One region of the Streptomyces sp. TLI_146 genome, then DNA from elsewhere that is predicted to be linked to it. Evidence: riboswitches for the same ligand, from Rfam matches in the RefSeq annotation. Region 1 holds a riboswitch; the other holds the start of a gene.
What was found. A riboswitch is a leader RNA that binds a small molecule or an ion and turns the genes downstream of it on or off. The one in region 1 is predicted to bind cyclic di-AMP.

Region 1 (4,205 bases):
CGGACCTGCTGGACACCGGCGTCGAGGAACTGCTGCGCTACGACGGGCCCGTGGAGCTCGCCACCTGGCGGTTCGCCACCAGGCCGCTGACGATCGGGGGGCAGGACATCGCCGCCGGCGACCCGGTCCTCGTCGTCCTCGCCTCCGCCGACCGCGACCCCGGCCGGTTCCCCGACCCGGACGTGCTCGACCTCGGCCGCCGCGACAACCAGCACCTCGGCTACGGCCACGGCATCCACTACTGCCTGGGCGCCCCGCTCGCCCGGCTGGAGGCGAGGACCGCGCTGGCGACCCTGTTGCGCCGCCTTCCTGACCTGCGGCTCGGGGCGGATCCTGCCGATTTGCGCTGGCGCGGCGGGCTCATCATGCGCGGACTGCGCACGCTTCCGGTCGAGTTCACGCCGGCTGGAACTGACGGTCCGTCAAAACTGTGACTTTGGCGTTATCGCGGGTGCATCGACTTGTGACAAGCGTTCGAGTACGGCTACGTTCACCCCTCGACTCGGGAACCGGGTTCCACACCCGGCTCGTCAGTCACAGACGTAGTCACACGGAAGGCCACAGCATGCGCTCCGGGAACGGACGGCACCGCCGACCCCGCCAGGCTCCCGCACTCGTCGTCGCGGCGGGGGTGACCGGCTCGGCCCTCGCCCTTCCGCTCTTCGCGGCGAGCGGCGCGAACGCCGCCTCGGCGACCACGTGGGACCGCGTCGCGGAGTGCGAGAGCGGCGGCGCGTGGAGCGCCGACTTCGGCAACGGACTGTACGGCGGGCTCCAGCTCTCGCAGGAGACCTGGCAGGCCTACGGCGGTACGTCGTACGCCGAGCGGCCCGACCTGGCCAGCCGCTCGCAGCAGATAGCCATCGCCGAGAAGGTGCTCGCCGCGAAGGGCCCCAAGGCCTTCACGAGCTGCTCGGCGGTCTCCGGACTCACCTCCGGCGCCGGCGCCCCGGCCGTCGACCCGGGCGCCACGCCCTCGCCGTACGTCCCCTCGGAGGAGGGGGCCGCGACCCCCGACGCCGCCACCCCGTCCGCGCCCGCCAAGACGGCTCCGGCGCCCACCAAGCCGTCCGGCTCGGTCTCCACCGCGCCCAAGCCCTCCACGACGCCGTCCAAGCCGTCCACGGGCACGAGCGGCGAGCCCGGGTCCACCACGCCCAGCGACCCCGCCACCGGCTCCACGGACTCCGCCTCCGGCGGCAAGCACCGCGGCACGCCGGACCCGGCCGAGGGCGGCACCCCCGCGACGACCGAGCCGGGCAATACGGACAGCACGCATGAATCGGGGCGGCACGCCTCGCGAGGTGACGCCGACTCACGCGAGTCGGGCGACGTGCTCACCGGGGGCGGCGACTACACCGTCCGCCCCGGCGACAACCTGTGGGACATCTCGCGCTCGCACAAGGTCGAGGGCGGCTGGTCCGCGCTCTACAAGGCGAACGAGAAGACGATCGGCACCGACCCGAACCTCATCCTGCCCGGTCAGAGCCTGGATCTGAGCCCCAACGAGAACCCGACAAAGACGGACAACCCGGCCCCGGCCAAGGGGTAGTTCAGGGGCCTATGTCCACTTCTGTGCAAGTGAGACATGGGTCTCTTTCCGTCAACTGGCGTGTCCCGTCGGTCCGGTACGGGCGATACGCCCCCGACCTGCGGAAACGGGTGTTCTGGAAGGGGTGCGGGGGGCGATTTCTCCCCGATGTGCCCCTTTGAACATCAGGGGTTGGTGTGTTTACGGTCGGAGCGCTCGTCACCACGGGCCCCTCCGACCGGAAACGCCGAATCCTGCCGTCGGTCGTGGGGAACAGTCGACGCTCGATGCGCCGTAGGCAGGAGCGGGGGACCCAAGGTAAGCGCCGGGCCCGGCCGTTGAGGGACGTACGCCACGCGGCGAGACGTACGAGACGGCCCAGGGGACCGGCTTGGGGTGAAGACGCGCCTTCCGGGGCGCGGCCGGGCCACTCACTCGCCCGAACCCGACAGCTCACCTCGCAGGCGTCGGTGAGGAGAACTCCATGCTGCTTTCCGGCAAGGGCAAGCACCGCCGCCCGTCCAAGGCCGTCCGCGTCGCCACGCTCGCCGGTGTCACCGGCGCGGCCGTCGCCGCCCCGCTGATGGCCGCGGGCTCCGCCTCCGCCGCCTCGGTCTCCACCTGGGACGCGGTCGCCCAGTGCGAGTCCGGCGGCAACTGGTCCATCAACACCGGCAACGGCTACTACGGCGGCCTCCAGTTCTCGCAGTCCTCCTGGGCCGCGGCGGGCGGCACGCAGTACGCCTCCCGCGCCGACCTGGCCACCAAGGGCCAGCAGATCGCCACCGCCGAGAAGCTGCTCGCCATGCAGGGGCCGGGTGCCTGGTCCTGCGCCGGTGCGGGCAACCTGACGGCCGGTGGCTCGTCCCCGGACGTGGACACGTCCGGCTCCGCCGCCGCCCCGAAGAAGGCGGCGCCCAAGGCCGCGCCCAAGGCCGCCCCGGCCCCGAAGCGCGAGTCCGCGCCTGCCTCGCGCGGCGAGTCCCGCCCGTCGCCGGTCAAGACCGGCGACGGCGAGTACAAGGTCGTCTCCGGCGACACGCTCGGCTCGATCGCCGCGGCCCACGGTGTGAAGGGCGGCTGGCAGAAGCTGTTCGAGCTGAACAAGGACGTCGTGAAGGACGCGAACCTGATCTACGTGGGCCAGCAGCTCCACCTGCGCTAGGCGCGATGCCGGGGTGCGGGGCTAAGTTTCGCGGCTGCGGGCTGTGGGTGGCTGAGCGCGCAGTTCCCCGCGCCCCTTGATCGCCCGGTCCGGGGCGGGCCCCTCGCTTCGCGGCTGCGGGTGATCGACGGCTGAGCGCGCAGTTCCCCGCGCCCCTACAGGGCGCCCCGCAGGGGCGCATTCAAGGGGCGCGGGGAACTGCGCGACCAGCCACAGGCGGCCCGCAGGCGATCCACGCCCCCGCCCCGCGAGGCCCGCTCAGCTGAAAGCTGAACCCGTCCCGCCCCCACCCCCGCCAGGGGGATTGTTTTGTTCGGGAACATTTTGCCCCCCGTTTCGTCCCACGGGCCGGTCGGTCGGCTGGCCGATGCCTCGGAGGCGGTTAGGCTCAGGGGTGCCGGACCACGCGGCCCGGCGTATTCGCGTCACATCCCAGAAGGAGATGCTCGTGCCGTCCATCGACGTCGTCGTAGCCCGGGAAATCCTGGACTCCCGAGGCAACCCCACGGTCGAGGTCGAGGTCGGCCTCGACGACGGCAGCACCGGCCGTGCCGCCGTCCCCTCGGGTGCCTCCACCGGTGCCTTCGAGGCCATTGAGCTCCGTGACGGCGACCCCAGCCGTTACATGGGCAAGGGCGTCGAGAAGGCCGTCCTCGCCGTGATCGAGCAGATCGGCCCGGAGCTCGTCGGCTACGACGCCACCGAGCAGCGCCTGATCGACCAGGCGATGTTCGACCTGGACGCCACGGACAACAAGGGCTCGCTCGGCGCCAACGCCATCCTCGGCGTCTCGCTCGCCGTCGCCCACGCCGCCTCCGAGGCCAGCGACCTGCCGCTGTTCCGCTACCTGGGCGGCCCGAACGCGCACCTGCTGCCCGTTCCGATGATGAACATCCTCAACGGTGGGTCGCACGCCGACTCCAACGTCGACATCCAGGAGTTCATGATCGCCCCGATCGGCGCGGAGTCCTTCTCCGAGGCGCTGCGCTGGGGTGCCGAGGTCTACCACACCCTCAAGGCCGTCCTGAAGCGCAAGGGCCTGTCCACCGGCCTCGGCGACGAGGGCGGCTTCGCCCCGAACCTGGAGTCCAACCGCGCCGCCCTCGACCTCATTCTCGAGGCCATCAAGGAGGCCGGTTACGCCCCGGGCAAGGACATCGCGCTCGCGCTCGACGTCGCCGCGTCCGAGTTCTACAAGGACGGCAAGTACGAGTTCGAGGGCCAGTCCCGCTCGGCCGCCGAGATGACCGAGTACTACGAGGGCCTGGTCGACGCCTACCCGCTGGTGTCCATCGAGGACCCGCTGTTCGAGGACGACTGGGCGGGCTGGAAGGTCATCACCGACAAGCTGGGCGCCCGCGTCCAGATCGTCGGCGACGACCTCTTCGTCACCAACCCGGAGCGCCTGGCCCGCGGCATCGAGGAGGGCTCCGCCAACGCCCTGCTCGTGAAGGTCAACCAGATCGGTTCGCTGACCGAGACCCTGGACGCCGTCGAGATGGCCCAGCG
Region 2 (4,205 bases), 880 kb from region 1:
GCGACGGCGCTGGCGTTCCTGCGCCGCCGGGCCCGCCGCACCCAGGCGGGCCCGGACTTCACGGCCCGCGAACAGGAGCTCCTGCATCACCTGTGGGAGCGCCGGGCGGTGGCCGGGCCCGCGCTGCTCTACGCGGCGGGCGCGGCGGGCCGCATCTGGATCCCGCCCCAGCCGTACCCGTACGGCCACCCGGCGCCGTACGGACACCAGGACCCGTACGGATACGACCGGTCCTCCCCGTACAACCCGTATCTGCGCTGAGGCGGCGGGTGGCTAGGCCGAGGCGGTCTTCAGCTCGCTCAGCTCCGCGTCCGTGAGCTCCAGGTCGGCGACCGCGAGGAGCGCGGGCAGCTGCCCGACCGTACGGGCCGAAGCGATCGGCGCGACCACGGTCGGCTGGGCGGCGAGCCAGGCCAGCGCGACGCTCGCGGGCTCGGCGTCGTGCGCCCGCGCGACGCGGTCGAGCGCCGCGAGCACCTTCGTGCCCCGCTCGGTCCCCAGGTGCTTGGCGGCGCTCCCGGCCCGCGCGCTCTCGACGTCCTGGCCCGGGCGGTACTTGCCGGTGAGGAACCCGGAGGCGAGCGCGAAGTAGGGGACGGCGGCCAGGCCCGAGCGGCCCGCGGTGTCCTGGAGGGCGCCCTCGTAGGTGTCGCGGGAGACCAGGTTGTAGTGCGGCTGGAGGGCCACGTACTTGGCCAGGCCCTCGCGGTCGGAGAAGTCCAGCGAGTCCGCGAGCCGCTCCGGGGAGATGTTGGAGGCGGCGACCGCGCGCACCTTGCCCTCCCGCACCAGCTGGTCGAGGGCGGTGACGATCTCCTCGACGGGGACGGACTCGTCGTCGAAGTGCGTGTAGTACAGGTCGATGTAGTCGGTGCCCAGGCGGCGCAGCGACGCCTCGGCGGCGGCCTTGATGGTGGGGGCCGCGAGTCCCTTGAACTGCGGGTGCGCGCCGACCTTCGTGGCGACGACGACGTCCGCGCGGTTGCCGCGCGCGGCCAGCCACTTGCCGATGATCTCCTCGGACTCGCCGCCCTGGTTGCCGGGGATCCACGACGAGTACGTGTCGGCGGTGTCCACGAAGTTGCCGCCCGCGGCGGTGTACGCGTCGAGCACCGCGAACGACGCGGCCTCGTCGGCGGTCCAGCCGAAGACATTGCCGCCGAGGGCGAGCGGGAAGACGGAGAGGTCGGAGGAGCCTAGGGGGCGCAGAGAGGTCATAGGGGGTGAACGGGCGGTCGGGGCACGGCTATTCCGCGCTCCCGCTGCCATCGGACGCTCCCTACGGGTTCAGGCCCTTCGACTGGAGCCACGCCATCGGGTCGATGCCCGTGCCGCCCGGGGTGTGCACCTCCAGGTGCAGATGCGGGCCCGTCACGTTGCCGGTGGCGCCGACGCGGCCGATGGTCTCGCCGGTCGTCACCTTCTGGCCCGCGCTGACCGCGATCGAGGACTGGTGGCAGTACCAGAGCTCCGAGCCGTCCTCCAGCTCGATGACCGTGCGGTAGCCGTACGAGCCGGACCAGCCCGCCGACTTGACCGTGCCGCCGTGGATCGCCTTGAGCGGGGTGCCGGTGGGGGCGGCGAAGTCGAGGCCGGTGTGGTGGCCGGAGGACCACATCGAGCCGGCCTCGCCGAACGTCGAGGTGATCGTGTACGAGGCGACCGGGAGCGAGAAGCTCTTGGCGAGCTCGGCGAGCCGCGCCTCCTCCGCTTTCTTGGCGGCGGCCTCCTCGGCGGCCTTCTTCTCGGCCGCCGCCTTCTGCTCGGCGGCGCTCTGCGCGGCCTTCGCCTCGGACGCCGCCTTCTCGGCCGCGGCCTTCTCGGCGGTCGCCTTCGCCTCGGCCGCGGCGTCGTTCTGCTGCTGCTCGGCCTGCTGGAGGATGCGGGCGCGCAGGGCCTCGCCCGCGCCGGTGGCGCCGTGTTCGGCATCGGCCCGGGAGACGCCCGCCATGGTGAGGGGGGCGCTCGTGACGGCTCTGTCGGCCTGGGCGGCCGGGGAGGTGTCGGGCTTCTCGTCGCCCGCGATGTCGGATATCAGCGTGCCCACGCCCGGCAGCGACTTGACGTCGGGGAGGTTGTCCGCGACCGAGTCGGGCAGGGATATGGAGACCGGCGGCTTGCTCTGCGCACTGGCCATGCCGCCCGCGCCGACGGCCGCGATGACACCGACGCCGAGGACGGTGGAGCTGCGGGCGAGCCCGCCGCGCTGCTTGACGACCCGGTGCCGGCCGCGCGTGGCGGCGACGGAGTCCTCGGTGGGGTTCCACTCCTCCCACACCTCGGTGTCACTGGGCGCGGTCCCGTACAGGGAGACGGGGGGAACCGGCGGGGTGCCGAGGGCAGGCTCGTTGGACGCCACGGGGGCGCACTCCTTTCCTTCCTTCTCGCCTACCGGGTTAGCTGACGGGTTCGGAGCAGGAAGGTCTCCTACGGGCACCTCTTCGAAGGGACGAAGGTGCCCGATTCACCCCAAGTTGGTGGTTCCCCGGTTCCCTTGCGGGATTCGGCGCGTGCGCACGGTGCCGCCTCTGCGACGGCTGGGACGACCGCGCTGCGTTATCGAACGTTAATAGACAGGGGGACCGGATTCCAAGCAGTTCCCCCTGATCGTCGGGGGCAAGAGTTGACGGTGTGTCAATTGTTATGCGCAGGGGCGCTGTTCGACTACACACCGTTACGGCATGACGGTCACGGCACCACCGGCATCGTCCGCCGCCGCTCCGGCTGCCGCTCCCCGGGCCGCCCCACCGCGAGCAGCGCCATGTCGTCGCTCGCGCCCCCGCCCGTATGTCTGCGCACATCCTCGATCAGCGCGTCCAGGACCCGGTCGGGCCCGGGGAAGATCCGGCCGCGCAGCCGCTCGTGCGGGTCGTAGAAGACCCCCGGCGGGTCCACCGAGCGCGCTTCGGAGAGGCCGTCGGTATAGAAGAGCAGCGTCGCCCCGGCCGGGAAGGGGTAGGTGTCCGCCCGGTCCGGCCACACCCCCAGCTCCGCCATCCCCAGCGGCAGCGCGGGGTCGGACGGGGTGAGCGCGTCGAGCGCACCGTCGGGGTGGAGCAGCAGCGGCTCGGGGTGGCCCCGGTTCACCAGGCGTACGGGTCCGGCGCCGCGCGGGATCTCGGCGAGCACGGCCGTGGTGAACCCCTCGACGGCGTCCAGGCCGTCCCGCCGGGTGCCCTCGCGGGTGAGCGCGCGCTCAAGGCGCCCGGCCACGGCCTCCAGGGTCGCCTCCTGCTCGGCCGCCTCCCGGAACGCCCCGATGACCACGGCCACCGCCTCCACCGCCTCCAGGCCCTTGCCGCGCACGTCCCCGACGACCAGCCGCACCCCGTACGGCGTGTCCTGCACCGCGAAGAGGTCCCCGCCGATGAACGCGTCGGCCTGGGCCGCCTCGTACCGCGCGGCCACCTGGAGGCCCCCGATGCGCTCGGCGGGCGTCGGCAGCACGGCGCGCTGGGCGGTCTCCGCGATGACCCGGGCCGAGGCGAGGCGCTCGCCGCTGCGGCGCAGCATGCGGTTGATGAAGAGGGCGAGCGCGCCGACGGTGGTGACGGTGAACAGCTCGCTGACCGCCTCGCCGGTGCTGGGGATGTCGTGCAGATACTCCGTGGCCAGCACCGCCCCGACCGCCGACGCGCCCGCGACGGCGGTGCCGACCGGCCCGAAGAAGGGGGCCGCGATCAGGGGCGCGGCGGCGAAGAGGGCGGCGGCGGTCAGATCGGGCGGCGTACTCACGTCGAGGACGACCCCGACGACCAGCAGCAGCATGGGCAGCACGCGCACGAGGGCGAGCCGCCGGGAGCCGTCCCGGCCGCCGCCGTCCGATCGCTGCCGCACCTGTGGCCTCCAGCCCGTCCGCAGGGCCACCGACGTCCCGCGCCCCACCCAGGGTGTCGGGCGCGGCCGCACGCGGCGAGCCCACCTCCGCCAACCGGGTGCGGCTTCAGTGCCGCTCCGCGCCGGTCGCGATCAGCCGCGCCCGGCATCTGCGGGGCCCGGCCCGCCCCCGTACACAGGTCCCCCGGGCGTGCCGCCGGGCCGCGGGGCCGCCGTGCACGGAAGGGACGCCGCCCTTCGTGTACGAGGGCGCGGTCACCCAGGGCGGGGCGGGCGACAGGGGCAGTGCCAGCGGCAGGGACAGACAGATCAGCAGCGCGCACAGGGCGAGGAACAGCGGCCCTGCGGGCGCCTTCCGCCGCGTGGCC

Region 2: another riboswitch for cyclic di-AMP. It lies ahead of BX283_RS22305 (M23 family metallopeptidase); the one in region 1 lies ahead of BX283_RS18300 (transglycosylase family protein).

What each region holds. Positions count from the first base shown of each region.
Region 1 covers NZ_PJMX01000001.1:4,071,472-4,075,676, reverse strand. The annotation lists gene BX283_RS18310 (cytochrome P450) at 1-434, shown strand, start outside; gene BX283_RS18305 (transglycosylase family protein) at 566-1,552, shown strand; cyclic di-AMP (ydaO/yuaA leader) riboswitch at 1,767-2,013, shown strand; gene BX283_RS18300 (transglycosylase family protein) at 2,016-2,696, shown strand; gene eno (phosphopyruvate hydratase) at 3,139-4,205, shown strand, end outside.
Region 2 covers NZ_PJMX01000001.1:4,951,896-4,956,100, reverse strand. The annotation lists gene BX283_RS22315 (PrsW family intramembrane metalloprotease) at 1-261, shown strand, start outside; gene BX283_RS22310 (aldo/keto reductase) at 274-1,218, opposite strand; gene BX283_RS22305 (M23 family metallopeptidase) at 1,280-2,359, opposite strand; cyclic di-AMP (ydaO/yuaA leader) riboswitch at 2,371-2,519, opposite strand; gene BX283_RS22300 (PP2C family protein-serine/threonine phosphatase) at 2,689-3,768, opposite strand; gene BX283_RS22295 (hypothetical protein) at 3,944-4,205, opposite strand, start outside.